DNA from 2 places in the Pseudarthrobacter adonitolis genome. Region 1 is predicted to be linked to the other one. Evidence: riboswitches for the same ligand, from Rfam matches in the RefSeq annotation. Region 1 holds a riboswitch; the other holds the start of a gene.
What was found. A riboswitch is a leader RNA that binds a small molecule or an ion and turns the genes downstream of it on or off. The one in region 1 is predicted to bind cyclic di-AMP.

Region 1 (14,959 bases):
ACGGCGGCGCTCCCCGCCTCCCGCGAGGCGGGCGTAGGCTGGACGAATGACGCCTGAAACGCTGCAACGTGAATTCGATGTCATTGTGATCGGCGCCGGCGCCGTGGGGGAAAACGTCGCCGACCGCGTGGTCCAGGGCGGCCTAACGGCTGTCCTTGTTGAGGCCGAACTGGTTGGCGGCGAATGCTCCTACTGGGCCTGCATGCCCTCCAAAGCCCTGCTCCGCCCCGGCACCGCCCTGCACGGCGCACAGTCGGTACCCGGCGCAGTAGAAGCCGTCACCCTGACACTGGATGCAGCGGCAGTCCTTAAGCGCAGGGACTATTTCACCGCCAACTGGCAGGACGACAGCCAGGTGAAGTGGCTGGAGGACACTGGTATTGAGCTGATCCGTGGCCACGGCTGGATCACCGCGCCGCGCACCGTTGAAGTAGCCGGGCTGGACGGCAACACTTACGAGCTCGAGGCGCGTCACGCCGTCGTACTGGCCACCGGCTCCACACCAACCGCACCTCCCATCGACGGGCTGGCGGATCTGCAGGTCTGGGGCACCCGCGAAGCCACCTCGGCCAAGGAGGTGCCGGAGCGCCTGGCTGTGATCGGCGGGGGCGTAGCGGGCACCGAGTTGGCTCAGGCATTTGCACGCCTGGGCTCGGACGTGACGCTCGTGGCCAGGAGCAGACTGCTGGGCACGTTCCCTGCAGAGGCCACCAAAGTTGTGGCAGCGGGGCTGCGCGCGGACGGCGTGGCGGTCCGCCTCAACACGTCCACCGAAAGTGTCCGGGAAAACGACGACGGCACGTTCACCCTGACGCTGCAGGACCAATCGCCGGGCCGAACCACTGTCACTGCCGACAAGGTCCTCGTTTCAACAGGCCGGCATCCCGCCCTTGAAGGACTTGGGCTGGAAAGCCTGGGCTTCGAGGGACAGGACGGGGAGCCGCTGAAACTCACCACCGACTCCACTGGCCTAGTCCAGGGCGTCCGGCGCTCCCCGGGCGTCCCTGACACACTGGACGAGAAGAGCGAGGAGCCCTGGCTCTACGCTGTTGGTGACGCCGCCGGCAGGAACTTTTTCACGCACCAGGGCAAGTACGAGGCCCGCGCTACGGGCGACGCCATCGCGGCCCGCGCCAAGGGCGAGCTCCGCGGCGCCCCAAAGGCCTGGAGCCCGTACGCACAGACCGCCAACCAGCACGCCGTGCCCAACGTGGTGTTCACGGATCCCGAGCTGGCGGCCGTGGGGCGCACGGTGGAGCAGGCGAAACAGGACGGCTACAACGTGTCATCCGTGGAGCTGCCTATCCAGGTGTCGGGTTCGTCCCTGCACTCCGAACACTACGAAGGCTGGGCGCAATTGGTGGTGGACGAAGACCGGCGGGTCCTGCTGGGCGCCACTTTCGCCGGCCCGGACGTGGGTGAGCTGCTGCACGCCGCCACCATCGCCGTGGTGGGCGAGGTCCCGCTGGAGCGGCTGTGGCATGCGGTGCCGTCGTTTCCCACCGTCAGCGAGGTGTGGCTGCGGCTCCTGGAGAAGTACGGCTTGTAGGAGGGGCCGCAAGTGTCCGCTTGCCCCCTGCTATTTGAACTGACCGGTCAGTTCATTTAGGCTGGACGCGGACATACCCCGTCGAAAGGCCATTCTTGCTCTCCGTACAGCAGCTCCATATGAAAGGCCGGCGCGACGATTTGCTCCCGCCCACCTCTCTACGGGTCGGCCGGGGTGAGCTCCTCCTCGTCACCGGCGAACGCCAGGACCAGCGGACAGCCCTTGCCCTCACCATCAGCGGGCGCATGAAACCCACAGGCGGCCGGATCGCGTGGGACGCCAACGAACGCACCAAATCGCTCCGGCTCGCGAGCGCCATTGTTGATTCCCCCAACGTGAACGAACCCGAGCAGCACCTCAGCGTCCGCGACCTTGTCACCGAGGACCTCGCACTGATCCCGCGCCGCTACCGGGGCGCGCTGCTCAGCAAACCCTGGCTCAAAGTCAACAGTTTCGAGGACATCGCGGATCTGTGGACGGAACAGCTGGCGCCGGACCGGCGCATTGAACTGCTCACGGCCCTCGCCCTCGCCAACCCGCACACCGACCTCCTCGTGGTGGACTCCCCCGACAGACACGGTGCCCACGCTGCGGACTGGCTCCCGCGGCTTGAGGAGCTGGCGTACGACGACGGCCGGCCGCTCGCCGTCGTCGTCACCGTGACTGCCCTCCCGACAGGGTGGACGGGACCGGCGACAGTGATCGGCAACGCCGTCCCGGACGTCGACGAAGCGCCCGACGCGCCGGCCGTAACAGACAAAGAAACCGAATCTCTCTTACTCGAAACCGAGGATGCCAAGTGACCGTGCTGCGGCTGGCCCGTTCCGAACTCAAGCGGATGACCGGCGGGTTGCTGCCGAAGCTGACCATCCTGGCCCTGATCATGGTGCCGCTCCTGTACGGGGCCGTGTACTTGTACGCCAACTGGAATCCGTACGGGAACCTGAACCAGATCGAAGCCGCCCTGGTGGTCGAAGACACCGGCGCCACGTCCAGCGACGGCACCCAGCTCCAGGCAGGCAAGAAAGTGGCGGACGGACTACTGGATGGCAACGTCTTCAACTGGCAGTCGGTCCCCACGGCGGCTGAGGCCGATGCAGGGGTCAGCAGCGGCAAGTACGCGTTTGCGCTGAAGATCCCGGCAGAGTTCTCCACGAACCTGGTCTCGCCCGGCAGCTTCGATTCGGCCAGCCAGGCGATGCTGAACGTCACCACCAACGATGCCAACAACTACCTGCTGAGCACCATCGTGGACAAGCTGACCACCGCGGTGCACACAACCGTGGCCAAGGAAGTGGGCGAAGAGACAGCGAACCAGCTGCTCACCGGCTTCGGCACCATCCACGCCCAGATGCTCAAGGCCGCAGACGGCGCCGGGCAGCTGGCGGACGGCGTGGCCACCCTCCGCGACGGGACCGTCACCTTGCATGCCGGGACCAGCGAGCTCAGTGCAGGAGCGGCCGAGCTCTACAACGGGCAACTGAAATTGCGCGACGGCGCCAATCAGCTGACCGACGGCGCCGGGCAGCTCAGCGGCGGGCTCTCCGTCCTGAAGGACAAGACCGCCACCCTGCCCACCGACACCCAGACGCTGGCCAACGGCGCGGCCCAGGTGGCCGCGGGGAACGCGCAGCTGAACACCAAGGTCCAGGACGTTGTCACCCAGCTTGATGCCGCGGACCAGGGTCTCCGGACGCGCGTGATCGAATCGAATGCCCGCTTGGTCGCGTCCGAAGCGATCACCCAAGTGCAGGCCGACAAAATCCTGGCCGACTTCGATCTCGTGGCTGCCTCCAGCCCCGTGGCCGCAGCGAAGACGCGGATCCAGACCGACGCCGCCCAGATCCAGCAGCTCGCGGATGGCTCCGAAGCCGTGAGCGTCGGCGCAGCCCAGCTGGCAACGGCCACCCCTGCGCTGAAGGACGCCATTGTTCAGGCCTCCGGTGGCGCTGACCAGCTCCATACCGGGGCGGCCACGCTGGCCACCGGCCAGCAGTCTGCGCTGGACGGCGCCGGACGCCTCGCGGAGGGGGCGCAAACGCTCGACGCCGGCGCGGGGCAGCTTGAAGCGGGTACCGGCACGGCCGCTGACGGCTCACGGACGCTGGCCGACGAAATTGCCAAGGGAGCCGGACAAGTGCCCAACCCGGACGATTCGCAGAAGAGCAGCCTCTCAGAGGTGATGGCCGACCCGGTCGCGGTCAGCAATGTCTCCCAAGCAAAGGCGGATTCCTACGGCGCGGGGCTGGCACCGTTCTTCCTGACGCTCGCCTTGTGGATCGGCATCTTTATGCTGGTCCAGGCGATGCGGCCCATCACCCAGCGGGCCCTGGCGTCGAACGCCCCGGCCTGGAAAATCGCCGTCGGCGGCTGGCTTCCGTTCCTGGCCGTCTCAGTAGTACAGGCCAGCCTGCTGACCCTCGTGGTGAATCTGGCGCTGGGCCTCAACCCCGCGCATCCGGTGTTGATGTGGCTGTTTATGCTTGCCGCGGCCATGGCATTCAGTGCCATTATCCAAGGCATCGTGGCGCTGCTGGGGTCGCCTGGCAAGCTGGTGGTGCTGATCCTGCTGGTGCTTCAGCTGGTGTCCTCGGGCGGCACGTTCCCCTGGCAGACCACCCCGCAGCCACTCCACGTGGTCCACGAAATCCTGCCCATGGGCTACGTGGTCACGGGCATGCGGCACCTCATCTATGGCGCGGACCTGTCCATGATCGTGCCCACTGTCCTGGGGCTGCTCGGCTATACGTTGCTGGGCGCGGCGATGTCCACGTTTGCGGTCCGGAAGCACAAGTACTGGACCCTGAAAACGCTCAAGCCGGAGATCGCGGTATGAGCCAGCCCGTGCGCGGACCTGCCGTGCATGAGCCTGCCGCGCATGACCCGGCCATGCACGGTCCGGCCGAGAAGAAACTCCGCCCGGCCCGGACCAATGCCACCCGGCAGAAGCTCTTCGATGCGTGCATGGAGCTGATTGGCCAGCGTGGCGCAGCGGGTGTCACTGTGGACGAGATCGCCGCGGCAGCGGGCGTCTCCAAGGGCACTGTCTACTACAACTTCGGCAGCAAATCGGACCTGATCGCGCAGCTGCTGCGGCACGGCGTGGACATCCTGAAGGCGCGCCTGCTCAGCGAGGCCGGGCAGCCCGGGGCCGATCCGCTGGTGGCCATGGAGGCAATGATCGGCCAGGCCATGGATTTCATGGCCGATTACCCGTCCTTCGCCCGTTTGTGGGTGAGCGAAAACTGGCGGACTCCCAGCGAATGGCGGGACACGTTTGCTGTGCTTCGGTCTGAACTCCTGGCCGTCATCGGCGCGGCCATAGAGAACGTGGCTGCTGTCCATCCTGTAGACAGCACTGTCTCGCGGGGCAGCCTCGAAACGGCGATCTTTGGCGCCTGCTTTGTGGTGGGGCTGGACCGACAGACGTACAACCCCGAACGCACCCGTGACCAAAGCGTTGCAGCAATCATGGCAATCATGCGCGGCTATGTCGTGACGTAGCAGGGATGATTGAACACATGCGCCACATGGGTAACAGCGGGAAGTTCGCCTTGATCGCGGCCGTCGCCGCCTTGGGCATGCTGGTGCTCACCGCCATCACCCTAGACGAGGCCGTAATGGTCACATTCCTGGGCCTGGTTGCACTGGCCTACGTGGCGGCTCTGGCGGAGGTCCTGGCACGGGGGCGCAACTTTGCTTTGGTGGCCACCGCTGCGGGATCCAGCCTCACCATTGCCTTTTCCCTGGCCTTCGTCAGCACCTGGGAGCTGGCCTTCGCCGAGCAGTCGTCATTCTTCGGCACACCGCTCCCCACCGGGGATCCGGACAACTACTTCTTCTGGGGTGCCGCCTCCGCAGTGGCCACGCTAGCGGTCCTCTTCCTTAGCGCAGCCTGGCCCGCGGGAAGGCGGCCGGGCACTGCGAAACGGAAGCCCTCGCCTGCCAAGCGGCGGCCCGCGTCCAGTGCCGGGCGGCCTGCTGCGCGGCGCCCGGCAACCCGGGGCGCGGCAATCACTCAGCGCGCGTCAGGGCTCCGCGCGCCCGCCCGGATGCCTGCCTCAGCAGCCAAGCGGCCGTCGTCGTCCGCCTCCCCGGTCCGCAAGCCGGCACCCAAACCGGGCACCAAGACGGGCACCAAACCGGCGCCCCGCCGCTGACCCCGCCAGCCTCGGCCGGCGAGCACCGCCGTCGCCACCCCGCCCAGGAGGAGCAGCCCGCCAGCCAGTTCCGCCGGCGTCGGCACCTCCCCCAATGCCAGCCAGGCCGCGCTCATGCCCACCACGGGAACCAGCAGGGTAAAGGGCACCACGGCCGACGACGGGTAGCTGGCCAGGAGCCGGTTCCAGATCCCGTACCCCACCAGGGACGCGAAAATGGCCGTGTACAGCGCACTCAGGATCGTGGCCGGCTGGAGGTCTGCCAGCGTGCCGAACACCGCATCCGGGCCGTCCACCAGCAGCGACAGCGCGGCGAGGGGCAGCGGAACCACTGCGCCCGACCAGACCACCAGCCCCAGCCCGGAGGCGGTCTTAGCCTGACGCGCAATGACGTTGCCGGCAGCCCAGGACAGCGCGGCTCCCAGGACGATGATCAGCGGCAGCAGCGGAGCCACGGCACTGCGGCCGACTGCCACCACGGCCAGGCCCGCAACGCCGAGAACGACGCCGGCCAGTTGGCTCCGGCTGGGACGCTCGCGCAGGAACCCGGCAGCCAGGAGGACGGTGAGCAGTACCTGCGCCTGGAGGACCAGAGAGGCGAGGCCCGCCGGCATGCCCAGCGCCATGGCCAGATAGAGGAGACCGAACTGGCCCGCGCTCATAAAGGCGCCGACGCCGATGATCGCCTTCCAGCTGACGTCGGGCTTCCTGATGAAGAAGATGCAGGGGAAGACCACCAGAAGGAACCGCATCGCCACAAACAACAGCGGGGGAACCTCACGGCCGTTCGCATTCAGGCCGAAGTCGATGGCTACGAAGTTCAGGCCCCAGAGAACGGCGACCAGGGCAGCGAGGAGGGAGTGGCGGAGGTTCACGGTCCTACTCTGACAGAAGGGCTAATGAAGCACCAGCATTGAATTCTGCGTCTAATCATGTACTTTTGCTTCATGATTGAGATCGGTTCGCTCCGGGCCCTGGCGGCAATTGAACAACACGGTTCGGTCATAGCGGCGTCGGAGGTGATGGGCTTCAGTCCGTCCGCCGTCTCCCAGCAGATCAAGAAGCTTGAGAAGCAGACCGGGTTCCCCGTCCTGGAACGCCGCGGCCGCGGGGTGCTGCTGACCGAGCGGGGGCTCACCCTGGCAGCCTACGGCAGGCGCATCCTGTCGGAACTTGAGGAACTGGAATCCACCCTGTTGGCGGATCCGGCCAAACCCACCGGGCACCTCAGGGTTGTTTCCTTTTCCACGGCCTGCCGGGGCCTCGTGGGGCCGCTGCTGGGACGGCTAGCTTCATCCGGAGCGGACCTGGACATCAGCGTGCTGGCCGAGGACCCGCGGGAAGCCGTGGCGCGGGTGGCCAACGGGGAGGCGGACCTGGGTGTGGTCCACAACTGGAACTCCGTCCCGCTGGTGATACCGGAACACATGACGCTCGAGTGGCTGTGCGAGGACGTTGCGGACGTCCTGGTGCACCGCGACCATCCCTTGGCAGGACGCGGCCGGGTGGAACCGGCGGACCTGGTGGACGAACGCTGGATCAGCACGCCGCACGGAGCCATCTGCAACGAGGCGCTCCTGAGGATATTCGCCGATCTTGGCCGGGTGCCGGACATCAGGGTCTACGATCCTGACTTTGCAACCCACATCGCCTTGGTGGAGCAGGGAGCCGTCGTGGCGCTGGTCCCCCGCCTCGGCCGGCCCGCGCTGCCTGCGGACGTCGTCGGCCTGCCCCTGGTCAACCCCACGCAGGTCAGGCAGGTGGGCATCGTGTACCGCCGGACCATGGCGGCCAGCCCGGGCATCCAGCACGTCGCCGGACTGCTGCGGGAGGTCGCTGGGTCCCGTGGGGTCAGTGGGCTCGCGGGACCTTGAACTTGGTCAGCCGGGCGTCCTGCCCGTCCAGCTCGGCCCAGGATTTTTCCGTTTCCAGCACCGTGAGGGCGCTGGTGGGGTAGCGGGTGGCGGCGTCCATGTAGGCGTCGTGGTTCGAGTCGCGTGAGGCCAGGTGCATCGCGAGGTCCTGGACGCCCGGCATGTGCGAGATGAGCATCAGGGTGGTGACGGTGTCAGGCACATGGTTGACCACGGCGAGCATCCGCAGCGCAGAGGCGGCGTAGAGTCCGTCCTCAAGTTTCGGCGTCGGGGCCTTATCCCCCAGTTCAGAGCACACCCACGTGCAGGTCTGGCGGGTGCGCAGCGCACTGGAACACAGGATGAAGTCCGGGAGGACGCTGTGCTTGACCAGCCACTTGCCGGCCAGGGGCGCCTCGCGGTGTCCTCGTTCCTCCAGCGGCCGCTCATGATCCGCCACGCCGCCGGGCCAGTCGGCCTTGGCGTGCCGCATGATCACCAGGCGTTTGATGTGGTGGTCGCTCATCCCCCAAGCCTAGACCCGCAGGACCCACGGCGCCGCCCCGTCACGCCCAGCACGCTTCTGGGGGGCGAGAGAGTCTGGCCCCGCGGAATGCCGGGCCCAGCTGCGCAGCGGAAGCTCAAAGCCTGTTCCCCGTGACAAACCATGGCCACTCCGCCGTCGACCAATAGCCGCGGAGGCCAATCACTCACGAGCCCGGACGCACAAAAGCGGCATTTCGCGCTGAAGGGCGCTGCAGCGAAGCGGGCCATCCCGAAAGCGCCGTTGTTGCGCGGGGCCACGCCGCCCGGGTTCCCTGGACGAGCCTGCGAGGCTAGGGAGGCGGTGGGGAGGTACGGGCGCAGGCAGAGGGATCCTGCCGCGAAAGCGAAAGCGGCCGTCCCCACGGCGAAATGCCACTTTGGTGCGTCGCTGAAAGGCTAGATCGAGTATTCCGGAGCGGCCCAGACAATAACCTCGGGGTGCTCGTAGAAGCGGTAGCCCTGGCCGCGGACGGTGCGGACGGTGTTGGCGAGGCGGCCCAGCTTGGAGCGGAGGCGGCGGATGTGGACGTCGATGGTGCGCTCGTTGGGCACTTCCTCGGCGTTGCGCCACAGGCCCTCGAGCAGTTCATCGCGGCCAACGGTGCGGGTGCCGTTTTCCACCAGGTAGTTCAGGAGTTCAAATTCCTTGAAGGTCAGGTTCAGGGATTCGCCGTCCAGGTGGACTTCGCGGCGGGCAAGGTCGATCAGCACGCCGGACGGGCGCGGGTCCTGGGGCTGCTGCAGCCGCGCAGTCTCGGTGCGCTTCTGCGCGTTCACTGTGGGGTCACCGAAGGTGGAACGGACGACGTCGAGCGCGGAACCCGGGGTGCCGGCGGGGGCCACGGCCACGGCCGCGTAGCTTTCGGCACCGGTCACGAGTGACTGTGCGTAGGCGCGGATTTCCTGGGCAAGTTTGGCAATGGAGGTTCCGGCAGCTGCCGCGGTCTCCTCGTCGATGCCCATATAGAGGACAAATCCACGGGCCACGGTGTCGTTGGCGACTGGCCGCACGGCGTTTGGCCCCGCGATAACCGGAGTTGGCGCGGTCAGCGGCGCGGCTTCGGCAGGCTGGACAGCGCGGAGCTGGCCGTAGGTATTGGGGTTGTAGCCCTGGGGTGAGTAGCCGGGGGCAGGAAAGCTGGCGCTTGGGGCGGCCGGGGCGAATGCCGGTCGGGCACCGAACCCCTGGCGAAGGCCGGAAGCCTGGCCAACCTTGCCTGCGTTACGGACGGAGATGTGGACGTATCCGGATGCAACTGACATGAATGCTTACCTCAATGTGAATGGCCGTCATCGCGGCTCGAATGCTGGTTGTCCCCGCAATGAGATCTGGGGAGGGCGCCCTACGCTGGGCTGGGGGCGAATGCCTAAGAACTTCGTGGGGTCTAAAGGTCAGGCTTGCATTCGGCAACAGCGCATGTCGGCAGCAGCGGATGTGCTGGGCCAATATTCTGCGGCTGCAGGTGCTGTTGAGTTCTTGTTCACAATTGAAAGTGTGCAACGTAACAATGAAAACTTGCAAGTAACAATGGGGGCTTTGTTCCGCATACTGAGACAGAATGCGGTTTTGTGTTGCAGATCACCATTCTGAAATGGCGACAAAATGGGAGTTATTGTCCGCCAAGGGTGCGTAAATGGGCCATATTGGCGAACAATCTTCGCTCTTTCGCGATGCTAAGCCCTCGAAATTCACTGTGCCGTGACTTGCCGAAGTTGCTTGTTGCCTTTGCCGCCTGTCCAGCGGAAACGCCGCCGGCCCGCGCATTGTCGGCGTCCCGCTCGCCCACCCGGGACGGCTCCCCCATCCGCGCCCTGGTGGTTGACGACAAACCCAGCCTTTCCGAACTCATGAGCATGGGGCTGCGCATGGCCGGATGGTCCGTTTGCCGTGGCTTCGGATGGCCGGGAGGCCGTCAAGCACGCCAAGGAGTTCCGCCCGGACGTCCCGGTGCTGGACGTAATGCTGCCAGGGTTCAACGGCGTTGAGCTGCTGGGCAGGATCCGCGACTTCGCACCGGAGGTACCTGCGCTTTTCCTGACCGCCAAGGACGCCGTCCAGGACAGGATCGTGGGCCTGGCGGCCGGCGGGGACGAATACGTGACCAAGCCCTTCAGCGTGGAGGAGGTCCTGCTGCGGCTGCACAGGTGGACCTCACACAACTCGTGATCGAAACCGTCAGGGACGAGAAAGTCATCGCCCCGGACCACCACTGGCGCCTTGAACTGCCTGACGAGTTGAACTGCCTGACGAGCCGCTCGCCGTCACCGGTGATGCGACCCATCTGCGGCAGGTGCTGGTCAACCTTCTCTCCAACGCGCGCAAGCACACGCCGCCGGGAACCACCGTCGTCACCGCTGTCACGAAGTCTGCCGATGGCAACGCGGCGGTGACGGCAACGGACGACGGCGGCGGCATCCCTGCGGAGTTCGCGGACCATGCTTTCTCCCGGCTTGCCCGCGCAGACCCCGGCCCGCAAGGGCATGGCGCCGGCCTCGGGCGCCGCGGCGTCGGAAGGCACCACTGGCCCGGGCCTGTCCATTGTCCAGTCCAACACGAAGGCCCACGGCGGGAGCGTGGAAGTGACATCGCGGGCAGGTCGGACAGAGTTCGCCTTACTCCTCCCTACCGGCGCCGTGGCACGAACCGACGCCCGATCACAGCAAGGCGACACACCGTCGTCGTGATTTCTGTTACCAAAATGTGACTTAAGCTTCCGGCTCCTGTAGCGTCGAACAGGTGCGGATCCCGTTCGGGCCGCATATCCGGATGACGCCAAGCTCTGCCGCTTCCCGGATTCCGATTTCAGAGGCAGAGGCGGGGGACCCACCGTCCCGGGCACCAAGTGCCCTTTGGGGTTAAGCCAACACGTGGTTGTGCCGTGTGGCCGGATGCCCTCATCCGAACCCGACAGCTAACTCCGCAGGTGTGAGAGGCGATCCATCATGTCTGAATTCAAGGTACAAACGCGCCCGCAGGGCGACACAAAGTCCGATAGCCACCGTAAGCAAACCCGCTTCAGTGCGGCAATGTCCCCACTGTCCAAGGTGGCCCGGATTCCCTCCGTGGGCCAGCGCGCCGCGGTGTTTGCCACGGCGGGCGCCCTGCTGATCGGGGTCAGCGCCGCTGGACACGCTTCCGAGTCTGCATCGCTTGCGGCCAGCGCGGACCAGGCCGCCGAAGAAACCGGCGCCCAGTCGAAACTGAGCTTCGAAGCAGCCCAGATCCAGCCCCCGGCCACCCCGGAAGCTGCGCCAGCCGAAATCAACGTCGCGCCCCAGGCTGCCGCCCCGGCACCTGCCCCGGCCCCAGCTCCGGCTCCGGCTCCCGAGCCCGCCCCCGCACCTGTTGTGCCCGTCAACGACCCCGCCGGGGCACAAGCCTACGCCGCCAGCCAGCTGGCGACCTACGGCTGGTCCGCCGACCAGATGCAGTGCCTGCAGACGCTGTGGACCAAGGAATCCGACTGGTCCACCACGGCCACCAATGCCAGCAGCGGCGCGTACGGCATCGTCCAGTCGTTGCCCGCTGAAAAGATGGCGAGCGCCGGCGCGGACTACCTCACCAATTACCGCACGCAGATCAACTGGGGCCTGAACTACATCCAGGAGCGGTACCAGTCACCGTGCGGCGCGTTGAACTTCCACCTGTCGCACAACTGGTACTAGGCAAACTCCCCCGCGCCGGGGCATCCCGGCGCGGGGGTCAGGGGTTCCCTGCCCAGCGGCTCCGGGCCATACTTGGGCCATGAAATTCACCACCACCATCCTGGGCAGCGGCAACAAGGCGGGCATTGAGGTTCCGGAGGAGGTCATCTCGGCTCTCGGCGCAGGCAAGCGTCCGCCGGTTGTGGTGACCATCAACGGAAAGAGCTACCGGAGCAGCATCGCGGTCATGGGCGGACAGAACCTGATCGGGGTGAGCACCGCTAACCGGGAATTCACCGGAGTTGCCGCTGGCGACACCGTCGAGGTCGACGTGGAACTGGACACCCAGCCGCGCATCATCGAGGTCCCCGACGATCTGGCCGCCGCCCTGGCCGCCGAACCCGACGCGCAGGCGTTCTACGCCACGCTGAACTACAGTACGCAGCGCCGGTACGTGGAGCCAATCGGCGATGCCAAGACGGACGAAACCCGGGCCCGGCGGATCACGAAGATGGTCACCGCCCTCAAAGCCGGAAAGAAATGATCTGCCGTCCCCTGGCGTCCGTTTCCACGGAGACGCGCACAGCACTGTAGTCCGGGATGTGGAGCAGGCCTGCCGGCAAATCGCCCGTATTGGGACCCACGGCCACCGTCCGGATACCGGCGGCAACGCCTGCCGCGATTCCGGCGGGCGCGTCCTCGAACACCACGGCGTCCTCCAGCTTCACGCCCAGCAGCCCGGCTGCCATCAGATACCCTTCCGGGTGCGGCTTGCCTCGTGTGACCAAGTCCGCCGTCACGGCCGTGGCCGGCATGGCCAGTCCCGCGGCGTCCATGCGGATGTCCGCGAGGTCCTGTCCGCTGAAGTCACCAGCGCCACTGCCTGGGCGGGCAGGCTGCGGAGCAGCTCGGCAGCCCCCGGCAACGCGACGATACCGGCAGTCCGCACCCTTTCCATGTCGCCGAGTTCGGCAGTGAGCGCCACGACATCGGCCCCCGCCGGGGCGAACCTACGCACGGTGTCGGCAGCCTGGACGCCGTGCGAAGTGCGCAGGATTTCGGCGATGTCCAGACCGTACCGGACAGCGAATTCTCCCCAGACCTCCTCCACTACTGCCGTCGAGTCCACCAGCGTGCCGTCCATATCGAAATGGACGGCCCGGCAGGTCAGTGTTCGTGTAGCGGCAGGTGTTCGTGTGGCGGCAGGTGTGGGGATTTTCATGCTGCCTATTTTGCCTCAGGCGTCACGGCCCGGGATGTACTGCACGGCCCACTTGTTGCCGTCGGGATCGGCGAAATAGACGAAGTGCCCCCAGTCCTGCACGTCAATATCGCTGACCTCCACTCCGTTGCCCTTGAGGTGGTCGTGGGCAGCCTGGATGTCGCTGACCACCATCTGCAAGCTTGGGGCCGTACCCGAAGGGGCGTCATTGAGGCCCTCGCCAATACAAATGGAGCAGGCGGATCCCGGCGGGGTCAGCTGGACGAAGCGGATGCCATCCATGGGCCGCTCGTCGAAATCCGGGTTGAATCCAACTTTGTTGACGTAGAAATCCTTGGCTCGGTCCACGTCGGATACGGGCACAAAAACGAGTTCAAGTTTCCAGTCCATGCGCCACAGGCTAACGGCGGCGGCAGGAAAGCGGAAGACCTAAATTCTGGAGGAGCCCCGTACTAGCCGGCGATGCCGTACAGGCGGTCGCCGGCGTCGCCCAACCCGGGAACGATGTAGGACTTCTCGTCGAGCCGTTCGTCAATGGAGGCCAGCACGATGGTCACATTGGCCTCGGCAAGTTCCTCTTCGAGCTTGGCCAGGCCTTCCGGCGCGGCCAGGAGGCAAATGCACGTGACGTCGGAAGCCCCGCGTTTGAAGAGGAACTTGATGGCTTCGCGCAGGGTTCCGCCGGTAGCAAGCATGGGATCCAGCACAAAGATCTGCCGGTCCGTCAGGTCTTCCGGGAGTCGCTCCGCATAGGTGATGATGTCCAGGGTTTCCTCGTCGCGCGCCATGCCCAGGAAGCCCACCTCAGCGGTGGGGACCAGCTTGGTCATGCCCTCGAGCATGCCGAGTCCAGCACGCAGGATGGGGACCACCAGAGGCGTGGGCTTGGTGAAAGCTGTGCCCACTGTGGTGCTGACCGGGGTTTCGATGGTGACCGGCTGGGTGCGGACCTCACGGGTAGCCTCGTAGGCCAGGAGCGTCACTAGCTCTTCCGTCAGCTGCCGGAAGACCGGTGACGAAGTGTTCTTGTCCCGCAGGACGGTGAGCTTATGGGCGACCAGCGGGTGGTCCACAACGAGAGTGCGCATGCGTCAAAACTATCACCCGCACGGACGGCCTCCGGCCGGGAATCAGCTCGACTGTTCGTCCCGGAGGGCGGGGTGTTCGAACGTTGGCGCCGGCCCCGCATGCTCGCGTTTCCGCAGCAGATGGAACAGCCTGTGCGCCAGGATCACCATGCCCACCCAGGCAAGCCCCAGGAACCAGCCGGCCATCACGTCGGTCAACCAGTGGTGGCCTAGGAACACCCGGCTCAGGCCCATGGCGATGATGAAGATCACCCCGGCGATGATGGTCGTGATGCGCGCCCAGAGCAGCTCGAACTGGAGGCACATGACGTACACCAGCACACCGATCACCACCGTCGTGTTCAGGGTGTGGCCGCTGGGGAAGGACGGAGATGTCTCGTACGGCGGGACCGCTTCGGAGTGGTCCGGGCGGGTACGGCCCACCAGCCGCTTGCCGACGGTAGTTGCGAAAGTGGATACGGCGGCCGCGCCGCCCACCAGGATGAGGGGCCGCCAGGTCCGGCCCAGGAACGTGAGCCATGCGGTCAGGATGCTCGCCAGGATGGGCATGCCGATGCCCCCGCCGATGTTGGTGAACGCTGTTACCCCGGCATCCAGCGCGGGGTTCCGCAAGCCCTGGGACAGCTCCAGCGCGGGCAGGTCCAGTGCCGTCAAGCCCCTATCATTCACCACGTTGTTGTACACCTCGGCACCGAGCAGGGCCATGATGACCACCAACGCGCCGCCCACCAGCAACGTTATCCACAGCGCGGCGTATGGCTTGAACCATTGGCCGAGGCGGTCCCTGAGTCTGTCCACGTCCACGGTGCCTCCCCGGCGTCGATGCTTGCAAGGCTGGATATCCCTAGAAACTATCATTGAGCCATGGTCGCCGCAGAAACGAACCACCTCGAATG
Region 2 (14,959 bases), on a different contig from region 1:
CGGAAGCCTCGGTTCGCCGCTGGCCCAGCTGGCTACGGCGTCACCCTTCGGATTCCGGGTCAGCCCCATTACCGGCGGCTCCGGCGACTTCCACCGTGGCCAGGACTTCGTGGCACAGTGCGGAACCTCTGTCCTGGCTGCTGCCAGCGGCACCGTGACCTCTGTTGGGTGGCACCAGTACGGCGGCGGCAACCGCGTGGTGGTGGATCACGGCAATGGCCTTGAAACCACGTACAACCACCTCTCCTCCGCTAGCGTCAGGGTGGGCCAGACGGTCGCCCGCGGCGATGTGGTTGCCCTGAGCGGCACCACGGGCGCGTCCACGGGCTGCCACCTCCACTTCGAGGTCCAGGTCAACGGCGAAGTCGTTGACCCCAGTGGCTGGCTCTGACCCAAGTGATGGCAAACTCTCGAATCGCAGCGACGTGCCGTGACCTGAATGTGACATTGGCTCGGAACTCCTGTAACGTCTAAAGCGCGTCAACTTTTCCGAAGTTGACGTTCTTGAGTGGATTGCCTAGCTCTGCCACCGCTCAAGGTCCGTTCGCATGACATCGTCTGGCAGGGGCGGGGGAACCAATTTTGGTCTTCGATTCTGAAGGCCTTGGGGTTAAGTCGCAAAGCTTCCACTGTGAAGCAGCGCGGCCGGGTGACTCCCATCCGAATCCGACAGCTTACCTCGCAGGCATTGGGAGAGGCTACCTTCGTGTCTTCACGCCATAGTTCTGCGCGTCACCGCGCACAACCGGTCCGCACCAACCCCTTGGGCCCCGTGTCCAAGGCCGTTAGTGTCAATGCCGGGACCGTAGGTCGCCAGGCTGCTGTTATCGCAGCCGCATCAGGTCTGATCCTGAGCATGGGGCTTCCGGCAAACGCCGCGGACACCACCGCCGGCGTATCCGCCTCCACCGAGTCCGGGTCCGCGCAGACGGCACTTGCCGTAACCGCGGCGCCTACAGCTACCGTTTCCTTCGAGCGCCCCGTGATCAAGACCGCGCCGGCACCGAAGGTTGAGACGGTCCGTGCGCAGTCCACGGCCTCCCAAACCGGGGCTCAGAGTGCTGCCGCAACCGAGGCCGCGGCCTCCAAGCTCGCTGACACTGTCTCCTCCGCCGCCGCATCGGGTCTGGCAGCAATTGCCTACACCGGCATCGGCAACCCCTACCTCTGGGGCGGCACCACCCCCAGCGGCTGGGACTGCTCAGGTTTCACGCAGTGGGTCTACGCCCAGGCCGGCATCAGTATTCCCCGCACCAATGCCTGGACAGCCATGCGGCCCACCGCCACACCGGCTCCCGGTGACCTGGTCATGCAGAATGGCGGCGCCCACGTCGGCATCTACGTTGGCAACGGCATGATGATCAGCGCACTGAATCCGTCACAGGGCACGCTGCTCCACTCCGTGGCATCCACGGGCTCTTCCGCGTTCTTCACGATGGTCCCGTAGGTCCTGCAGTCCAGTAGTTCCTGCAGCCCAGCGCTGCCGGAACCGTTTCTTCGAGAGAAACTCTTCGCTAAATCCCCGTTCGGGGCGTGCCGGCGTACCCCCAAGATGCCGGCGCGTCCAAAGCCCTTGTGCTGCCCACGCGGTCCTAAGGAAAACGAAAGAGAGAAATTAATGACTACACGTGCAACTGTTGCACGGCACCGCGCCGAGGTCGCCAAGACCAACTCGCTGGCTGTCATTGCTAAGGCTGTCGGCGACAACGCCGGCGGCATGGGCCGTCAGGCTGCGGTTATCGCTGCTGCTTCCGGCCTTGTCCTGACCAGTGGTATTGCTGCGAACGCGGCAGACACCGGAGTCCAGCGTGAAGCTGCTTCCGCTTCGAACCTTGAGGTTGAGGCTTTCGCCCCGGCCATCATTTCGGCCGCTTCCACCATTGCCATCTCCTACGAGAAGCCTGCCGTGACCACCACGCCGGCTCCGGTTGAGGCTCCCGAGCCTGTTGTTGAGGCTCCAGCTCCGGCTCCCAAGGCCGCGGCCACCGTCAAGGTAGCGTCGGCAACGCCGGCCGCTCCTTCGGCTCCGGTCGCTGCCAGCGGCAAGGGTGCGGCCATCCTGTCCGCTGCGTACGCCCAGTTGGGTGTCAACCAGGACTGCACCATGCTGGTGACCAACGCCCTGGCCGCCGTGGGCATCAACTTCCACGGCTGGCCCGCCGGCTACCTGTCCCTGGGCAGCACCGTCAGTGCCGCCGAGGCACAGCCCGGCGACCTGATCTACTACGCCGACGGCGGCGCGGGCGTTGCCCACATTGCCGTGTACGCCGGCAACGGCCAGGCAGTGCACGGCGGCTACAACGGCAACCAGACCGTTGTCTTCAGCGCCAATGTTGGCTCAGGACCGGTCTTCATCCGCGTGTCCTAGCAACTGATTCAGCATTCAAGGACCCCCGCCTCACGGCGGGGGTCCTTTGCTGTCGCCGGGCTGCAGCAGTGCTCCGGACGGGTGCGCGGGGGCGGCGCCTGACCGCGGCCACTTCTGCGATTAGCTGATCCCGGGATTCTTTGTTTACTCTTGTGGTGTCGATCCATAGCCCGGATATGCCGGGGGCAGCCGGCCCTCGTGCCCCTGACGGGTGCGGCCACGAAGAGGTACGTGCATGCGCACTCTCGTTCTGAATGCTGGATATGAACCGCTGGCGGTAATCACCTTCCGCCGGGCGCTGGTCCTTGTGCTCACGGGCAAGGCCAGCGTTATTGCCGAAGGCGAAGACCCCGTGGTGGGGCCGCAGGAGATCCTGGGCCGCCCGTCCGTGATTCTCCTGAACCGCTATATCCGCCCCAGATACAACCAGAGCGCCGCGGTCAGCCGCCGCGGAGTCCTGCGGCGGGACGGTCACCGGTGCGCGTATTGCGGAAAAGGTGCCCATACCATCGACCATGTGCAGCCCAAATCACGTGGCGGCGCCGACTCCTGGGAGAACCTGGTGGCCGCGTGCCTTCGGTGCAACAACACCAAGGGCGATCACACGCCGGCTGAAATGGGCTGGAAGCTCAGGTTTGTCCCGGAACCGCCGCATGGCACCATCTGGCAGATCAAGGAGCTTGAGAAGCCCACGCCTGCCTGGGACCCGTTCCTCCTGCCTGAAAGGGCCGCCTGAATACCAGCCCGCACGGCATTCGAGCCCGCACGGTTAAGCTGGGAGGGTGGACGCTGACCCCCCCGACTTCGATGCCGTCATCCTCGCCGGCGGCCGTTCGTCGCGGCTCGGTGGCGTGCCCAAGCAGAGTCTGACGTACGACGGCGACTCCCTGTTGCGCCGCTCCGCCGCCGCTGCCGGGGGAGCCCGGGCCGCCGTCGTGGTTGGTCCGGACGCCGGGGAGGTCCCGGCCGGGTTACTCCGCTGCCGCGAGGAACCGCCGTTTGGCGGTCCCGCGGCCGCTATCGCAGCCGGGCTCGCGGCGCTGGCCGCTACGGGCGGCAACCGTCCCCGGCTGACACTGGTGCTGGCCTGCGACATGCCCAACGTGGGGCAGGCGGTGGCGGCGCTGAAGGCTGCGCTGCGTTCAGGAGGACCCGCTGCCGCAGGGACTGCCACCGTTGAATACGCCGCAGGGGGGCACTCCGCGGTACAGGCGGCGGGCCTGGAATCGGACGGCGTGGTGGCCACTTCTGAGGATGGCCGCCGCCAGCCCCTGGTCGGCTTTTATAGCACAGTCGCGCTACAACGTTCCGTGGCTGAATTGGAAAGCACAGGACGCTTAATCAACGGTTCGGTGCGGGCACTCCTTGCTAGTCTGGACGTGCAGCTTGTCGCCGTTCCGGCCGGCTCCACGGCCGACGTGGACACTTGGGACGATGCCGCCGCACTTGGAGTGGCCGGACCGGATCCCATGAGCGGGCTCCGGAGCAACACCGCCGCGGATGATTTGGGAGGCAGAGCGTGAAAAGCCAGGACGAGACGCTGGAAGAGTGGTGCAGGGCCTTGCTCCAGGCGTATGAGCTGGAGGAGGTCCAGATCGACGTCAACACCATTCTGTCGCTGGCCGGCGTGGCAGCCCACTCAGTGGTCCGCCCGGCCGCCCCGCTCACCACCTTTATTGCCGGTTTCGCCGCCGGCCTGGCTGCGGGATCAGGACAGGCCACGAACGCCGCCGCCATGACCGCTGCCATGGACCGTGCCCGCACCCTTGCTGCTGACTATGATGCCGAATCCGCCGGGACCCCCGTCGAATGACCCCCGTTCAGTGACCGCCGCCCCCGGCGACGTATCCGAAAGCTCCGAGCAGCAGCCAGCCCCGGCAAAGCACCTTGCCCACACCTGGGATGAGGCGCGCAAAGCCGCCTTTGACATCGCTACGCCGATTCCGCCGGGCCGGGTTCCCCTGAGCCAGTCCCTGGGCAGGGTCCTGGCCGACGACATCACCGCACTGCACGACATGCCGCACTATGCGTCGTCTGCGATGGACGGCTGGGCCGTCAACGGCAGCGGCCCGTGGATTGTGGCGGAGGCCGGCCAGCGGCTGGCACCACACCAGGCCAGCCCCATTGTCACCGGCGGACTGATTCCGCCCGGCGCCAAGGCGGTTCTGCGCAGCGAAAGTGCCGTGCTTGGAACGGACGACGACGGCCTGCCGCTGCTGATGACCGGCGGCACCGCCCGCCCCGGCGAGCCAGGGAACGGCCAGCACATCAGGAAGGCCGGCGAGGAAGCAGCCGCGGGGGAGGTGCTGGTCAAGGCCGGCGTAACCCTGAACCCGGCCCATTTGGCGGTCGCGGCCCTGGCCGGGCACGATGACCTGCTGGTCCAGGGCAAGCCGGTCGTTAAACTCCTGCTGACCGGCTCCGAAGTTGTGGCCCGCGGGCTGCCGGTCCCCGGACAGGTCCGGGACACCTTCGGCCCGCAGCTCGCGGCCGTCGTGGAAATGCTCGGCGGCATCAACGGCGGCCAGGAACGGATCGGCGATTCCTACGCTGAGTGGCTGGACGGTCTGGCGGACGTCCCACCCGAGATGCCGGACCCCTCCGCGTTGCCGGCCGACGTCGTGATCACCACCGGCGGTACAGGCCGCTCGGACACCGACCATCTCCGCCGGGCCGTGGCGGAACTGGGCGGGCGGCTGGTGGTCGACGGCATCGCGATGCGCCCCGGCCATCCGGCCGTCCTGGCCGAGCTCCCCGACGGGCGCTTTGTCCTGGGGCTCCCCGGAAACCCGCTGGCCGCCATGATGGCACTGTCCACGGTGGGCGAACCGCTGCTGGCGGCGCTGGGCCACGGCACCATGCCGCCGGTGCAGGAGGTCCCGTGCGGCACCACCATCGAGCCGGAGCCGGGCCGGACCAGGCTGATGCCCTTCCGCCTGCTGTACGGGATGGCGTCACCGGCCAAGCACACAGGTCCCGGGATGATGCGCGGACTGGCGTCGGCGCACGGGGTGATGGTTGTTCCGCCGCACGGCGTGCAGCTGGGCGAACCCGTCCCGGCGTTTGCCTTGCCGTGGGGACCGCCGGTGCCCGCGCCCGAACAGCCAGGCGCCAAGTCCAAGGGCCGGCCCGCCGCCAAGCCGGCCACCCGGGCAGCTGCCAAGGACGCTGCGAAGCCCGCCGGTCCGGTGGACTGGAGTGCCCTGCTGGGGTAGGCGCCGGGCTGCGGAAGCACGTACGCCACAGCACAGCCAGTGGTGCGATGATGGACCTATGAACAGCGCCAGCCGGCAGGTCCGGAACGTCCACGGGGCCCTTCGAGACTGTCTGGCGGTTTGCTGATGGGCCGTGTGACACAGCGCCGCAAGGTGCATAAGTACGTTTTGGATGGCTCGCCGAAGGCCCTTGAGTTCCCGGTCCGCCACCGCGAGGACGTCCTCGCCGTCGAAGAGCCGCTGGAAATCCGGATCGGTGCGCTGTCGTTTTCGGTGACCATGCGGACACCCGGGGACGACTTTGACCTCGTGGCCGGCTTCCTGGTGTCCGAAGGGATCATCTGGGCTCCCGAGCAGCTGGTGTCGCTGCGGTTCTGTGCCGGCGAGGACGAAAACGGCGTCCAGACGTTCAACGTGGTGGAAGCCCAACTGCGGTCCGACGTCGAACTCCCGGCGAAGGGACGGAACGTCTTCACCTCAAGTTCCTGCGGTATCTGCGGCACGGACTCGATCGAGGCAGTGCGCAAGTCCTCCCATTTCAGCCCGGCCGCGGATCCTTTGACCGTGGCCGCTGACGTTCTGGCTTCCCTGCCCGGGCGGCTCCGCGAAGCCCAGGACGTCTTTGACGTCACCGGGGGAGTTCACGCTGCGGGCCTCTTCCGCATAACGGACGACGGCGGCGTGCAGCTCCTGTGCCTCCGCGAGGATGTGGGACGCCACAACGCCGTGGACAAGGTGGTGGGCTGGGCCCTGCGGGAGCGGTTGCTTCCGCTGACCGGGCTGGTCCTGCAGGTGTCGGGCCGCGCGTCGTTTGAACTCGTCCAGAAAGCAGCGTTGGCAGGCATTCCCGTGCTGGCGGCGGTAAGCGCGCCGTCGAGCCTTGCTGTGGAGCTGGCGGAGGCCAGCGGCATGACCCTGGCAGGATTCAGCCGGGGCACCAGCCTGAATATCTACGCCGGACAGGGCAGGATCACGCTGCCCGCCGCGCCGGTTCCTGCGCAGGTCCCCGGGGAGGACCCGGCAGGGGTCCGCGCGAACGTACCCGGACAGAAAACATCGTCAGCACCTTCGGCGAAGATTTCCGGTGAGGCTTGGCTATTGAGCTACTAGCCGGTAGATTTTATCCATCGATTGGACGCGTTGGTCCGGATTCGAGAACTCCAGTTCAAGCACCTAAGAGGGTTTACATTGCATGACGACCGCCGGATCACCGAAGTCCGCCTGGACCGGTTTGTCCGCGAGCGGATCGTTCCCGCCGTTTACGCCCGCACCGTTCCGCTGAACCTGAGCAGCTGGGATGCTCCCGGCGAACCCGTGTCAGTGATGGAAGCACTGCGGAATCACTTCGCGCCTCAGGAACACGGTGCCGCCTGGGGCAAGCCGTGGGGCACCAAGTGGTTGCGACTGCAGGGCGACGTCCCGGAAGCCTGGGGCACCGGCCCGGACACCGCCGTGGAAATCGTGGTGGATCTTGGCTTCATCAACGAAGCCCCCGGATTCCAGTGCGAGGGAATCGCCTGGCGCCCTGACGGCACCATCATCAAGGCCATTTCGCCCCGGAACCAGTACATTCCCCTGAAGCTCCTGGGCAGCGGCATGTCCGTTGACTTCTACGTTGAAGCGGCTGCCAACCCGGACATGGCGCAGGGCTGGATTTTCGCCGCCACACCGTACGGAGATACGGCGACGGCAGGCACGGCACCGCAATACCGGCTGGGCAGGATCGCCATCGCCGAACTCAACCAGACGGTCTGGGAACTCCAGCAGGACATCTGGACCCTCGCCGGGCTGATGCACGAACTCCCGCCGGAGCAGCCGCGGCGCCATGAGATCCTCCGTGCGCTGGAGCGCATGATGGACCAGATGGATCCCGACGACGTCCCCGGCACCGCCGCGGCCGGGCGGGCAGCCCTGGCCGTGGTCCTGTCCAGGCCCGCCTACGCTTCCGCCCATCAGCTGGTGGCTACGGGCCACGCCCACATCGACTCCGCCTGGCTCTGGCCGGTGCGCGAAACCATCCGCAAATGTGCCCGGACGTTCTCCAACGTGGTGGCGCTGATGGACGAGGATCCGGGCTTTGTGTTCTCCTGTTCCTCAGCCCAGCAGCTCGCCTGGATGAAGGAATTCTACCCCGAGCTTTTCGGCCGGATCCGGGAAAAGGTCAAGGCCGGGCAGTTCGTTCCGGTGGGCGGCATGTGGGTCGAGTCGGACACCAACATGCCGGGCGGCGAGGCCATGGCCCGGCAGTTCATTGAGGGCAAAAGCTTCTTCCTCGACGAGTTCGGCGTCGAATGCCGCGAAGCCTGGCTCCCGGATTCCTTCGGCTATTCCGCGGCCCTGCCGCAGATCGTCAAGTCGGCGGGCAGCCGCTGGTTCCTCACGCAGAAGATCTCGTGGAACCAGGTCAACCGCATGCCGCACCACACCTTCAACTGGGAAGGCATCGACGGCACCCGCCTGTTCACGCACTTCCCGCCCGTTGACACCTACAACGCCGAGCTCAGCGGACGCGAATTGGCGCACGCAGAGCGGAATTTCCGCGACCACGGACGCGGCAACACCTCGCTCGTCCCGTTCGGTTACGGCGACGGCGGCGGCGGGCCGACGCGTGAAATGCTGGCTGCCGCCAACCGCACCGCAGACCTCGAAGGATCGCCCAAGGTCAGGGTGGGCTCCGCAGAGAGTTTCTTCACCCAGTCGGAGGAAGAGTATTCCTCCCTGCCCGTCTGGGTGGGGGAGATGTACCTGGAACTCCACCGCGGCACGTACACCAGCCAGGCCCAGACCAAACGCGGCAACCGGCGCAGCGAACACCTGCTCCGCGAGGCCGAACTCTGGTGTGCCACAGCTGCTGTCCGCGGCATCGGTGCCTTCGAGTACCCGGCGGCCGAGCTGAAGCGGCTCTGGCGGCTGGTGCTCCTGCAGCAGTTCCACGACATCCTGCCCGGCAGCTCCATCGCCTGGGTCCACCAGGACGCGGAACGTAACTATGCAGCCGTCAGCGCCAGCCTCGAAACCCTCATTGGGCAGGCCGCGGCCGCGCTCCTCGGCGAGGGGGCGCGGACCTTCCTGCTCAACGCCGCACCGCACACGCGTAACGGCGTTCCGGCCTTGGCTGCCGCTGAGCTTTCGCTGGCCAGCCAGCCGGTCCAGGCTGCCGCCGTGGATGGCGGCTATGTGCTGGACAACGGCATCATCCGGGCGGTCTTGGATGCCGATGGCCTGCTTGCCTCCCTCACCGACTACGCCACGGGACGGGAAGCCATCGCGCCCGGAGCGCGCGGCAACCTGCTGGAACTGCACCGGGACACGCCCAACGAGTGGGACGCCTGGGACATCGATGAGTTCTACCGCCGCAACGTCGTGGCCCTCACGGCGGCGCAGGCCATCCGGGTGGAACACGTCGGAACCAGTGCCGCTGTGGTGGTGGAACGGGTTGCCGGCTCGTCACCGGTCACCCAACGGATCACGCTGGATGCCGGCAGCGGCTCCCTCACTATCACCACGGCCGTTGAGTGGCAGGAGAGCGAGAAGCTGCTCAAGCTGGGCTTCCCGCTGGACGTCAGGGCGGACCGCTCCGCTTCAGAGACCCAGTTCGGCCATGTCTTCCGTCCCACCCACGTCAACACCTCGTGGGAGGCTGCCAAGTTCGAGATCTGCGCGCACCGCTGGATCCACGTGGCCGAGCCCGGCTACGGCGTCGCGATTTCCAATGCGGCCACCTACGGACACGATGTCACCAGATGCGTCAGGGATTCCGACGGCGGGACCACCACCTCGGTGCGTCTCTCCCTGTTGCGCGCACCGAAGTTCCCGGACCCGACGGCGGACCGCGGCCACCAGGAACTGACCGTGACCATCCGCCCCGGCGCCGGAATCGCCGAAGCTGTGGAAGAGGGGTACCGCACCAACCTTGCACCCCGGCTGGTGAAGGGCGCCCGCGGCGTGGAGCCGCTTTTCTCCGTGGACAACCCGGCCCTCGTGATCGAGGCGGTCAAGCTTGCCGAAGACGGGTCCAGTGATGTTGTGGTCCGCCTCTATGAGTCCCTGGGGCAGCGGTCCGCAGGCACACTCACGGCCAATTTCCCGGTCGCGGACGTCCAGGCCACAGACCTCCTGGAGCGGGCCACGGACGCCCCGGGCGTTAACACTGCCGCAGCAGAGCAATCGGTGGAGCTTTCGCTGCGCCCGTTCCAGCTGGTGACCCTGAGGTTCGCACGGTAGGTGCGGCATGGGTGCAAGCCGTCCGGTCAGTGGGCGGGTGGATGAGAAAACGGACGTGGCCGTTAAATGGCTGAGTGGGGGCGGTCCCCAACGGCCCGCCACCACTCATCCCCCCAAGGAATGCAAAGTTTCACCAGGCCCGGCGTCCAAGAATCAATCCCCGTTCGCAAACACCGGCACCCCACTTCACACATTCATGATTATGCCATGTCTAATGATTTTGTGAAAGATGTGAAGTTACTTTGCAGTAGAAGTCCTTGGCCGCGGGCCGCCCCGCCGGTGCCGGACACTGGCCACGGCGATTAAAGCCAGGCCAAAGACAAAGCACAGAACGGCGGTGTAGTTGATCAGGAACATCGCTGCTCCCCAGTTGGGCGGATAGAAGGGAAAGAGCAGCGTTAGCGCGATGGCCACCGAGCCTGTGCCCAGCAGGAAGGCGGCGATGCGAACCAGGGCGGGCAGCGTGCTGCTGACCGCGCGCACCATGGCCGGCAGCAGGACCAGTGAAACGTACGCAGGGTAAGCGCGGCCTGCAGCACCGTAGTACTCGACCAGCAGTCCGTGCCGGGCGTCCTTGGCTGACACCGAGCCCATGCCCGCGGAGGACCCCGCCGTATCCATCATCAGGAACACAACAAGCACTGTCAGCGAGGTCAGCGCCAGGACGGCCATCCCGATCCGTCCGGTGAGCAGCCGGTAGGCGTCGTCGGCCCCAAAACCCCGGGTGACGCGGATGCCCACGAAGAAAATAGCGGCGAAGATGACAAAACGGAGCAGGAGGTTGGCCGCATTAACGCCGCCGAGCGCCTGGTCGATGGCAAGGTACGGCGCCTGGATGCTGAGCAGAATGGCGAGCGTCATCAGCGCAAAGACATAGAAGAGTGTCCTGTTCATCCCCCTCACGGCACTGGGAACGCGCGCGATGGCCACCAGACCGCAGACAGTCAGCGTGGACCACTGCAGGATTTCGATCATCCCAGGTTCTCCCAGATCTTTTCGGTTTTCTCGTTGTCATGTTCCTGCCGGCGGAGGGCTCTGCCGAGAGTCTGCAGCCGGTCGCCGGCCAGCGTGGTCAGCTGTCCGTCGGACAGGCTGTCGAGCGCGGCCTGCCGGGCGTCGGGAGGCCAGCCGGCCTCCGCCTCCGTGACCAGCCCGGTGGCCACCAGGCCGCAGGCAGGGCCGACGCCGGCGGCAAGGGAGGTGGCAACCGCCAGTTCCGGAGCCAGCCGGTTTGCGGTCAGTTGTGCCGAATAGTTCTGCGGAGCGATTCCAGTGGCGGCGGAGACCCGGTGCCGCAGTTCACCGTCGTCGATTGCCTCCACCCAGTTCTTGACCGAGGTGGCGTGCGGGGTGGGGTCCAACGCAGACGAACCGGCAGTCGCGACAGTCGCCGGCACACCACCCGGGTCCGCGGCGGAACGGGCCAAGACTGCCCGCAGGAGGTCCGGGGTGGAGATCTGGCTGACCAGTTCGGACCTGGTGGGCGGGTGCGCATCCGCGAGCTGGCTGTAGGCATCAAACGCCGCCAGCGCCGAGACGGGGTTGACGTTGTACGCCCGGCTGATGCTCACCACTGTTGCCTCTGCCACCTTGCCCCGGACAAGCTGCTGGGCCAGTGTGGTCCGCTTGATGCCGGACACGCGGCAGATGTCGGACGTGCTCGTGTGGGGAGCGATACCGTGCAGCCAGCGCTGGAACACCTTGGCAGGAATGGGCATGACGCCTCTCTCCGCAGAACGGATGGTCGCTTCTGATTTTAGCCTGTTCTCCCGCAGGCGGTTTGGTGCGGCGTGCTGAGTCGACTATGCTTGATGGTCGAGCCCGTTGGTCCGTACACCCCCCAAGTCCGGACCGGCGGGCTCTTTAGTGCCCCGGCACTTAGCGGGGCGGCATATTGCGGATTTACCGCAGTTTCGGGCCGATTCAGGCGGGCTCCTCCGGCCGGGCGGCGGCGAGAGGATGGACCAACCTATGACTGCAACCCTTGTTGCCAAAGATCTTTCCGGCGGCCACGACCACCGGACGCTGTTCGCCAAACTCTCCCTCACGGTGGCCCCCGGCGACGTGGTGGGTGTGGTGGGCGCCAACGGCGCCGGCAAATCCACCCTGCTGCGCCTGCTGGCTGGCGTGGACCAGCCCCAGGGCGGCAGCGTCAGCCTCGCCCCCGCCGATGCCTTTGTAGGCTGGCTGCCCCAGGAACACGAGCGCGTCGCAGGCGAGACTGTGGCCGGCTACATCGCCCGCCGGACCGGCTGCGCCCAGGCGACCGTGGAGATGGAGTCCACCGCAGAGGCTCTGGGCTCCGGCGCACCGGGAGCCGATGACGCCTACTCCCTGGCCTTTGACCGCTGGATGGCGTCGGGCGCGGCAGACCTCGACGAACGCATCCCGCCCGTCCTGGCTGACCTCGGCCTGGACACGGGCGCAGACGCTCCCATGACCGGACTCTCCGGCGGCCAGGCCGCCCGCGTGGCCCTCGCTGCGCTCCTGCTCAGCCGGTTCGATGTTGTGCTGCTGGACGAGCCCACCAACGACCTTGACCTGGCCGGCCTGGCCAAGCTGGAGGCTTTTGTCCAGGGCCTGCGCGGCGGTGTGGTGCTGGTCTCCCATGACCGCGAGTTCCTGGCCCGCTGCGTGACCACCATTGTGGAACTGGATCTGGCGCAGAATTCCGTCGCTGTGTACGACGGCGGCTACGAGGCCTTCCTGGAGGAGCGCGCCGTGGCGCGGCGCCACGCGAGGGAAAAGTTCGAGGAGTTCGCCTCCACCAAGGCAGATCTGGTCTCCCGTGCCCGGACCCAGCGCGAGTGGAGCTCCCAGGGCGTGCGGAACGCCATGAAGAAGAGCCCGGACAATGACAAGATCCGCCGTGCCGCCAGCACCGAGTCGTCAGAAAAGCAGGCCCAGAAGGTCCGGCAGATGGAATCCAGGATCGCCCGGCTGGACGTGGTGGAGGAGCCGCGGAAGGAATGGCAGCTGCAGTTCACCATTGGCCAGGCGCCCCGGTCCAGTGCGGTGGTGGCCACCCTGCGTGACGCCGTCGTTCAGCAGGGAAGCTTCACGCTGGGCCCGGTGAACCTGCAGCTCAACGCGGGGGAGCGGATCGGCATCACCGGCCCCAACGGAGCCGGAAAGTCGACGCTGCTGCGCCTGCTCCTGGGCGTGCAGGCGCCGGACGCCGGAAACGCCGCCATGGGCGCCTCGGTGGCCATCGGCGAAATTGACCAGGCCCGCGGACTGCTGGCCGGCCACCTCAACCTTGGCGACGCCGTCGAAGCCGTGCTCACGGACCTGACGCCGGCGGAGGTCCGCACCCTGCTGGCCAAGTTCGGGCTGAAGGCGGACCACACCACACGCCCCGTGGATTCCCTGTCGCCGGGGGAACGCACCCGCGCTGCATTGGCGCTGCTGCAGGCACGCGGGGTGAACCTGCTGGTCTTGGACGAACCCACCAACCACTTGGACCTGCCCGCCATCGAGCAGCTGGAAGAGGCCCTGGAAAGCTACGAGGGCGCGCTGCTGCTGGTGACCCACGACCGGAGGCTGCTGGAGAACGTGCGGCTGGATGTACGGTGGAATGTGGACAACGGAACGGTAACTGAACTGATGGCACGCGCGACGGAGCAACAGCGATGAGCATGGACGGCGTTGCCTGGCACTCCCTGTACAACATTTCCCGGGCCAAGAGCGGCTCCCGGCCCTTCTCCAAGGCCACCCTGAAGCGGGTCCTGGGTTTCGCGCGCCCCCACCGGACAAAACTGATCGCGTTTGTGGCGCTGTCCATTGTGATGGCGTTCCTGGCTGTGGCCACGCCCGTGCTGGCCGGCCAGGTGGTTGATGCCATCGTGGCCAAGGCCGGCACGGACGAAGTGATCCGGCTGGCCATGCTGATCGCCGTGGTGGCCGTGGCCGAAGCCGGCCTGGGACTCGTCAGCCGCTGGCTGTCCTCCAACATCGGCGAAGGCGTGATCGTGGACCTGCGCACCAGGGTCTTTGATCATGTGCAGAAGATGCCCATCGCGTTCTTCACCCGCACCCGCACCGGCGCCCTGGTCAGCCGCCTGAACAACGACGTCATCGGCGCCCAGTCCGCGTTCGCCGGCACCCTGTCCGGCGTGGTCAGCAACGTGGTGGCCCTGGTCCTGACGCTGATCGTGATGCTGGGGACGTCCTGGCAGGTCACCGTGCTGGCGATGGTCCTGTTGCCGATCTTCCTTATCCCCGCCCGCCGGATGGGCTCCCGGCTCGCGGACCTGCGCCGTGAGGCCGCAGACCACAACGCAGCCATGGGCACCCAGATGACCGAGCGGTTCTCCGCTCCGGGCGCCACGCTGGTGAAGCTCTTCGGCCGGCCGGATGAGGAATCCCGCGAGTTCGCTGTCCGGGCCGGCCGGGTCCGGGACATCGGCGTCCGCACGGCCATGCTGCAGTTCACCTTCGTCACCGCGCTGACGCTGGTATCCGCCCTTGCCCTGGCCCTGGTCTACGGCCTGGGCGGCTGGCTGGCCATCGGCGGGCAGCTCGCCGCGGGCGACGTCGTGGTGCTGGCACTGCTGCTGACCCGCCTGTACGCCCCGCTCACCGCCCTGTCCAACGCCCGGGTGGAAATCATGAGTGCCCTGGTCAGCTTCGAGCGGGTTTTCGAGATCCTGGACCTCAAACCCCTGATCCAGCAGAAGCCCGACGCCGTGGCCATCCCGCCGGGACACGTTTCGGTGGAGTTCGACGGCGTCCGCTTCGCCTACCCCTCGGCGGACAAGGTCTCGCTGGCCTCGCTCGAGGAAGTGTCCACCCTGGACACCCGCGGCGGCGAAGAGGTGCTGCATGGCATCAGCTTCAGGGTGGAACCCGGGCAGACCGTCGCCCTGGTGGGCTCCTCGGGTGCCGGAAAGTCCACCATCGCGCAGCTGCTTTCCCGGCTGTACGACGTCGATTCCGGTGCCGTGCGGCTCGGTGGCACTCTGCCGGGGTCGGGTCTGGACGTCCGGGACGCCACCTTCGATTCCCTGCGGGACACGCTGGGCATGGTCACCCAGGACGGACACCTCTTCCACGAATCCATTGCCTCAAACCTCCGGCTCGCCCGGCCGGACGCCACCGAAGAGGACATGTGGGACGCCATCCGGCAGGCCCGCCTCGAGACCATGATCCG

Region 2: it holds a riboswitch for cyclic di-AMP, as region 1 does, so the genes downstream of both, ACZYZ4_RS15110 (C40 family peptidase) here and ACZYZ4_RS14675 (aggregation-promoting factor C-terminal-like domain-containing protein) in region 1, are expected to answer to the same signal.

Annotation. Positions count from the first base shown of each region.
Region 1 covers NZ_JBVAYW010000016.1:4,763-19,721, reverse strand. Annotated here, with positions in the region: gene ACZYZ4_RS14725 (dihydrolipoyl dehydrogenase family protein) at 47-1,549, shown strand; gene ACZYZ4_RS14720 (ABC transporter ATP-binding protein) at 1,645-2,352, shown strand; gene ACZYZ4_RS14715 (YhgE/Pip family protein) at 2,349-4,385, shown strand; gene ACZYZ4_RS14710 (TetR/AcrR family transcriptional regulator) at 4,439-5,053, shown strand; gene ACZYZ4_RS14705 (EamA family transporter) at 5,568-6,584, opposite strand; gene ACZYZ4_RS14700 (LysR family transcriptional regulator) at 6,657-7,583, shown strand; gene ACZYZ4_RS14695 (SixA phosphatase family protein) at 7,561-8,088, opposite strand; gene ACZYZ4_RS14690 (winged helix-turn-helix domain-containing protein) at 8,505-9,371, opposite strand; partial or broken gene ACZYZ4_RS14685 (response regulator) at 9,873-10,254, shown strand; partial or broken gene ACZYZ4_RS14680 (sensor histidine kinase) at 10,230-10,793, shown strand; cyclic di-AMP (ydaO/yuaA leader) riboswitch at 10,894-11,046, shown strand; gene ACZYZ4_RS14675 (aggregation-promoting factor C-terminal-like domain-containing protein) at 11,052-11,774, shown strand; gene ACZYZ4_RS14670 (DUF1905 domain-containing protein) at 11,854-12,297, shown strand; gene ACZYZ4_RS14665 (HAD-IA family hydrolase) at 12,278-12,589, opposite strand; gene ACZYZ4_RS14660 (HAD family hydrolase) at 12,550-12,975, opposite strand; gene ACZYZ4_RS14655 (VOC family protein) at 12,991-13,365, opposite strand; gene upp (uracil phosphoribosyltransferase) at 13,428-14,063, opposite strand; gene ACZYZ4_RS14645 (phosphatase PAP2 family protein) at 14,106-14,867, opposite strand; gene tadA (tRNA adenosine(34) deaminase TadA) at 14,928-14,959, shown strand, end outside.
Region 2 covers NZ_JBVAYW010000017.1:28,386-43,344, forward strand. Annotated here, with positions in the region: gene ACZYZ4_RS15105 (M23 family metallopeptidase) at 1-391, shown strand, start outside; cyclic di-AMP (ydaO/yuaA leader) riboswitch at 540-702, shown strand; gene ACZYZ4_RS15110 (C40 family peptidase) at 773-1,447, shown strand; gene ACZYZ4_RS15115 (NlpC/P60 family protein) at 1,619-2,368, shown strand; gene ACZYZ4_RS15120 (HNH endonuclease) at 2,604-3,104, shown strand; gene mobA (molybdenum cofactor guanylyltransferase) at 3,151-3,891, shown strand; gene ACZYZ4_RS15130 (DUF6457 domain-containing protein) at 3,888-4,181, shown strand; gene ACZYZ4_RS15135 (molybdopterin molybdotransferase MoeA) at 4,192-5,583, shown strand; gene fdhD (formate dehydrogenase accessory sulfurtransferase FdhD) at 5,710-6,693, shown strand; gene ACZYZ4_RS15145 (alpha-mannosidase) at 6,772-9,807, shown strand; gene ACZYZ4_RS15150 (hypothetical protein) at 10,045-10,782, opposite strand; gene ACZYZ4_RS15155 (hypothetical protein) at 10,779-11,525, opposite strand; gene ACZYZ4_RS15160 (ABC-F family ATP-binding cassette domain-containing protein) at 11,779-13,443, shown strand; gene ACZYZ4_RS15165 (ABC transporter ATP-binding protein) at 13,440-14,959, shown strand, end outside.